DNA from 2 places in the Pseudonocardia sp. OZ21 genome. Region 2 is predicted to be linked to the other one. Evidence: riboswitches for the same ligand, from Rfam matches in the RefSeq annotation. Region 2 holds a riboswitch; the other holds the start of a gene.
The links. Region 2 has a riboswitch for S-adenosylmethionine ahead of thrC (threonine synthase). Riboswitches for the same ligand answer to the same signal wherever they lie in the genome.
Positions count from the first base shown of each region.

Region 1: linked by a shared signal. The riboswitch ahead of AC5L35_RS31390 (DoxX family protein) and the one ahead of thrC (threonine synthase) in region 2 are both predicted to bind S-adenosylmethionine.

Region 1 covers NZ_JCADBN010000018.1:105,101-108,300, reverse strand. Annotated here, with positions in the region: gene AC5L35_RS31400 (NAD-dependent epimerase/dehydratase family protein) at 232-1,221, shown strand; gene AC5L35_RS31395 (PPOX class F420-dependent oxidoreductase) at 1,151-1,582, opposite strand; SAM riboswitch class I at 1,655-1,744, shown strand; gene AC5L35_RS31390 (DoxX family protein) at 2,027-2,386, shown strand; gene AC5L35_RS31385 (M20 family metallo-hydrolase) at 2,396-3,200, opposite strand, start outside.
Region 2 covers NZ_JCADBN010000011.1:33,853-37,052, reverse strand. Annotated here, with positions in the region: gene AC5L35_RS24025 (ABC transporter ATP-binding protein) at 1-326, shown strand, start outside; gene thrC (threonine synthase) at 350-1,636, opposite strand; SAM riboswitch class I at 1,646-1,760, opposite strand; gene holA (DNA polymerase III subunit delta) at 1,900-2,868, shown strand; gene rpsT (30S ribosomal protein S20) at 2,956-3,200, opposite strand, start outside.

The DNA.
Region 1 (3,200 bases), on a different contig from region 2:
GTTGAGATACGGTACGTTTCGTATATAGAACGACGCCGGGCCCCAGGTCCTCGGGTGGTTCACCGTGATCGAGCGCTTCTGCGCCGACACACCGGCATCCACTACTCCGATCCATCCCATCTTCTCCCACGTTGCCGTGCCGAAGTCACCGGCAAGGTGGGTGTCCGACCGAGGCCATCGGTGGGCCGGGGTGGTGACGCCCGGGCGGACCGTGCTTCTGGAGGCCAGCCGATGAAGATCGTGGTGACCGGTGGGGCGGGCTTCGTCGGAGCCAACCTCTGCCGCCTACTGACCAGGCAGGCCGATGTGGAGGTCGTCGTGGTCGACGATCTCAGCTCCGGGCGGCTCGACCACCTGCACGGCGTGCCCGTCGACGTCCGGGTGGCGTCGATCCTCCAGGAGGAGGCGCTGCGGAGGGCGTGCGACGGCGCCTCGTCGATCGTCCATCTCGCGGCCGCGGTGCCCGAGGCCGATGGTGCCGTGCGGCGCTGCCACGACGTCAACGTGACGGGCACCCTCGCCGTACTCGACGTCGCCAGGGAAGTCGACGCCCAGGTGGTTCTCGCGTCCTCGAGTTCCGTGTACGGGCACAACCCCACCCTGCCCAGGTCGGAGGATCTGGTCTGCCTCCCCGCTACTCCGTTCGCGGCCGGGAAGCTGGCGGCGGAGTCCTACGCGTTCGCCTACCGGTCCTGGTACGGGCTGCGGTGCACGGCGTTCCGCTTCTCCACGACCTACGGCCCGTGGCAGTACCCGGACCGCGCGCTCCCGGCCGTCGTACCGGCGCTCGTCGCCGCCGCGCTGCGGGGGGACCCACTGATCGTCCACGGTGACGGCGAGCAGAGCCGGGAGCTCACCTTCGTCGAGTCCGCCGTGGAGGTCCTCGCGCGCAGTGCGCTGCAGCGCTCCTCGGACGGAGCGGTGAACCTGGCGGTCGGCACCCCCACCACGATCAACGAGCTCATCGCGGTGCTGTCCGACCTGCTCGGCCGGCGGCTCGCCGTCGAACACCGCGCGGCCCGTAGCGGGGAGGTCCGCCACTGCGCGTCGTCCGCAGCCCGGGTGCAGCGGCTGTTCCCCGGTGTCAGGAGACTGCCGATCGAGGAGGGCCTCGTTCGCACGATCGTCTGGATGGAGAGCCAGGCGGGGGTCAGCGGAGCTTGGCGCCGTACACCTTCTCGACGGTCAGCGCCATCAGCACCCTGCGGTCGGACACCATGACCGACCGGTACTCGTCCCAGTTCGGGTGCTCGCCCGCGGCCTTGCGGTAGTAGTCCACCAACGCCTGGACCTCGGCGCCGTCCGGGTCGGTTCCCGGGCCGGTGAGGGTGGCCGTGCCCTCGGCGGTGGCCCAGGCCCAGCCGTCCGAGCTGGTGACCTCGAGCGCGGCCCGTGGGTCCCGGCGCAGGTTCGCCGTCTTGGCGCGCCCGTCGGTCATCGACACGTAGAGGACACCGGCGTCCCGGTCGTACAACGGCGTGACGGGGGAGAGCTGGGGGCGGCCGTCCGACTTGATCGTCGCGAGGACCCCGAGGCGGGCATCGGCGAGCAGCGTGTGCGGGTCGAATTGTCCGGTCGTCATGCTCGGCAAACCCACCACCGGAGGCCGGCTATTCCTGATCACGCACAGCGTTGCACGTGATCAGCTCATGGTCGTCCATCCAGAGCGGCCGAGGGACCTGGCTCGTCGAAGCCGCAGCAACCCCGTACCTCACGGTGCCGGGTGCTGACGCCAGGATCGATGTCGCTGATCCACCCCGGCCTTTCGGCCACCCGTTCCGGGGGTCCCTGCCGTCCGGTGTCGTGAGAGGACAGTCATGGCAGCGATCCCGTACGTCCCGGCGCTGCTGTTCCACCGCGGCGACTACGGGCTCGTTCTTCCGCGGCCCCGTGAGGAGGCCGGGTGAGCCACTGGTAGATCACGGTATGATGACATATCACCAAAATACTTCAACGTTCATGCGTTCCCGTCTAGGTTCTCCGGTGCCGAGCCCGGCGTCGCCGGGCTGTTCACTCGGGAGTCTTGATGAACGTCGTCGCCTGGATCCTGCAGATCGTGCTCGCCGTCGCCTTCCTGGGCTCGGGCGTGATGAAGGTCGTGCGTCCGAAGCCGGCACTGGTGTCCGCAGGCATGGGCTACGCGGAGGACTTCTCCGGCGGCGCGATCAAGGCCATCGGTGCGCTCGAGATCGTCGGGGCGATCGGCCTGATCCTGCCCTGGGTCCTGGACGTCGCTCCGGTCCTCACACCGATCGCGGCGGTCGGGCTCGCGCTCGTGATGGCGGGCGCCGTGGTCGTCCACGTCCGCCGCAAGGAGCAGTTCGTCCCGGCGCTGGTGCTGGGCGTGCTGTCCCTCGTGCTCGCCGTCCTCCGCTTCGCCTCCTGACCCCCACGCTCAGGGTGGGGTGAGGGCACCGTCGAGCATGCGGGCGAGGGTCTCGGTGAGGACGTCCACGCCGGAACAGAGGTCCTCGTCGCGGGTGAACTCCGCCTCGGCGTGGGAGATGCCCTCGACGCTCGGGATGAACAGCATGACGGTGGGGACGACGTCCTTCATGTTGGTGGAGTCGTGGCCCGCCCGGGTGCGCACGATCATGGACGAGACGCCGAGGTCCTCGGCCACCGTGCGCGCCAGTTCCACCCCCTCCGGCTGGTAGAGGTGGCCCTTCCAGGTGTGGGCGAACCGGCGCTCGATCTCGACGTCGGCCTTCACCTCGATCTCGGCGAACTGCCGGCGGAGCAGGGCGTCCGCCTCCGCGAGCAGGTCGTCCGACGGCGAGCGGAGGTCGAGGTGCATGTGCACCTCGCGGGCGACGACCACGGGGGAGTTGGGCAACACGGTCAGCTGCCCGCACGAGGTGTGCAGCTCCTCGCCGAACCGGTCGGCGAGCTCCCGTACCGCGACCACGGCGAGCGCCGCGCCGTACAGGGCGTCCCGACGGTCGGCCATTGCGGTGGCGCCGGTGTGGGCCTGGGACCCGATGACCGCGATCTCGTACTTGTTCGCGGCCCACGTCGCGTCGACGAGCCCGAGCGTGGTGCCGGTCTTGTCGAGCTCGCGGCCCTGCTCGATGTGGATCTCCGCGTAGGAGCACACCTCCCGGGAGGTGCCGAAGACGTCCGTCTCGCCCAGGCCGTCGATCGCCTCGAGCGCGTCGCGGACCGTCACGCCCGCGGCGTCGGGGGTGTCGAGGGCGGTC
Region 2 (3,200 bases):
CCAGCTCCCTCGACGTCTCCGTGCAGGCCCGGATCCTCGACCTGTTCCGGGACCTGCAGGAACAGCTGAAGTTCGCGTGTCTGTTCATCTCGCACGACCTCGCCGTGATCGGCGCACTCGCGGCCCGGGTCGGCGTCATGCACCGCGGGCGGATCGTCGAGCAGGGGAGCGCCGTCCAGGTGCTGCAGGCGCCACGCCACCGCTACACCCAGCGGCTCCTCGCGTCGGCCCCCGTGGCCGACCCCACCGAACAGCAGCGCAGGCGCAAGGTCTGGCACACGATCCGGGACGCGCAGCCGGAGGAAGCGGCCCCCAGCGCCTCGTGACGGAGCTGGGGGCCGCCCCGGCCTCAGAGTCCGCGCGCCGCCAGCGCCTCGCGCACGGCCTTGCTGGTGGAGGGCACCGTGGCCGAGGGGCCGATCTGGCCGGCGACCGCGTCGAGGGTCTTGAGCCCGTCGCCGGTGATCAGCAGCACGGTCTCGGCGTCCGGGTCGAGCTTGCCCGACTCGACGAGCTTCTTCGCGGTGGCCACCGTGACGCCGCCCGCGGTCTCGGCGAAGACGCCCTCGGTGCGGGCGAGCAGCCGGATCCCGTCGACCACCTCGGCGTCGCTGACGTGCGCCACGGCCCCGCCGGTGCGGCGCACCGCGTCGAGGACGTAGGGGCCGTCGGCCGGGTTACCGATCGCGAGCGAGCGGGCGATCGTGTCCGGGCGCACCGGCTGCACGACGTCGTGCCCGTCCTCGAAGGCCTTGGCCACGGGGGAGCAGCCGGTGGCCTGCGCCCCGAACACGCGGTAGGGCGTGGGCTCCACCAGGCCCAGCTTGCCGAGCTCGGTGAAACCCTTGTCGACCTTGGTGAGCTGCGACCCCGACGCCACGGGCACCACGATCTGCTCCGGCAGCCGCCAGCCGAGCTGCTCGGCCACCTCGTAGCCCAGCGTCTTGGAGCCCTCGGCGTAGTACGGCCGCACGTTGACGTTGACGAACGCCCAGTCCTCGTGCTCGGCGGCGAGCTCGGTGGCCAACCGGTTGACGTCGTCGTAGTTGCCGTCGACGGCGAGCAGGGTGCCGTCGTACACGGCGGTGGTGAGCACCTTCGCCTGCTCGAGCGACGACGGGATGAGCACGACCGAGTCCCACCCGGCGCGGGCCGCGGCGGCGGCCACGGCGTTGGCGAGGTTGCCCGTGGACGGGCAGGCGAGCACCGAGAACCCGAGCTCGCGGGCGGCGGCGAGCGCCACGGCCACCACGCGGTCCTTGAACGAGTGGGTCGGGTTGCCGGTGTCGTCCTTCACCCAGAGGTTGCGCAGCCCCAGAGCGGCGCCCAGCCGGTCGGCCTTGATCAGGCGGGTGAGACCGGGCTCGGTGTTGGGGTGCTCCTGCACGGTGGACGGCACGGGCAGCAGCTGCCGGTAGCGCCAGATCGACTTCGGGCCGGCCTCGATGGACTCGCGGGTGACGGTGCCGAAGTCGTAGTCGACCTCGAGCGGGCCGAAGCACTGCGGGCAGGCGAACTCGGCCGCGAGCGGGATCTGGTGGCCACACTCACGACAGGAGAGGGCGCGTGCGGGCCCGAGGTCGTAGGCGGCGGTGGATCCGTCGCCGTCGGGACGCGTGGAGGCAGTCAGAGTCATCGAAAGATCTCCTCATCTTCCCCGCACCATGCGGGTCGGAATTGGCACCGTGATCGAGCGCGGATGCGCATCGCCGGTTGCCGGGGCTTCGCCGGGCCGTTCCCTCTGCCCCTCTGGATGAGCCATGTGAAGTTGTTCCGCGGCTGGTCGAGCAGCCGTCAGATGTCAGCCACGTTACGTCACGATCCACTGCCCCCCAAGTCCTGTCCGGATTCTGGGAGCCGGGTCACGCAATGTCGGTGGCGTGCGCGAGCATGGACGTCATGTCCGCGCCCCCTCCGCCCGCGCCGCTGCGCCTCATCCTCGGCGAGGAGGAGCTGCTGGTGGAGCGGGCGGTCGAGCAGGTCGTCGCGGAGGTGCGGGCCGGTGAGCCCGGCGCCGAGCTGCGGCGCTACCGGGCCGCCGACCTCACCCCGGTCGACCTCGCCGACAACCTGAGCCCGTCGCTGTTCGCCGAGGGCCGGGTCATCGTCCTGCAGGCCGCCCACGAGGTGGGCAAGGAGCTCGCCACGGCGATCGTCGAACAGTCGGCCGACCCGGCCGAGGGCATCGTCCTGGTCGTGCTGCACGCGGGGGGCGCCCGCAACAAGGGGCTGGCCGACGCGCTGCGCAAGGGCGGCGCCGTCGTCACCACGTGCAACCGGATCACCCGCTTCGAGGAGCGGGCCGACTTCGTACGCTCCGAGGTGCGACGGGCCGGTGGGCGCATCGCTCCCGCCGCGGTGGGCGTCCTGATCGAAGCGGTCGGGTCCGACCTACGGGAGCTCGCTGCCGCGGCGGGCCAGCTCGTGGCCGACACCGGGGGCACCGTCGACGAGCAGGCGGTGCGCCGCTACCACCGGGGCCGCGCGGAGGCGTCCGGTTTCGCGGTGGCCGACAAGGTGATGGCGGGCGACCGGGCCGGGGCGCTGGAGGCGTTGCGGTGGGCGCTCGTGCTCGGGGTGGCGCCCGTGCTGGTGGCCGACGCGCTGGCCGACGGGGTGCGCACCCTGGCCAGGGTGGGTGCGGCCGGCCGGGGCGATCCCAACCGGCTCGCGGGCACCCTGGGGATGCCGCCGTGGAAGGTGCGCAAGGCGCAGGCCCAGGTACGGGCGTGGCAGCCCGAGTCGCTCGCGATCGCGTTCGACGCAGCGGCCGAGGTGAACGCCGACGTCAAGGGAGCGGCAGCCGACGCGGGGTACGCGCTGGAACGCGCGGTACTGCGGATCTGCGCGGCACGCGAGTCACGCTGAGCGGTGCCGGAGGGCGGGCGCCGTGACACAACACAACGGCGCTGCCCCCGAGAGGGCAGCGCCGTGTGGGCTGGAGGTGTGGCCTCGTCAGAGCGCGTCGACGCGCTTGGACAGCGACGACTTGCGGTTGGCAGCCTGGTTCTTGTGGATGACGCCCTTGCTGGCCGCCTTGTCGAGCGCACGGGCTGCGGCGCGCTGCAGCTCGGTGGCCTTCTCGGTGTCGCCGGCCTCCGCAGCCTCGCGGAAACGCCGCACGGCGGTGCGAACGGCGGACTTGACCGACTTGTTGCGCTGGCGGCGCTTCTCGTTGGTCTTGACCCGCTTGATCTGGG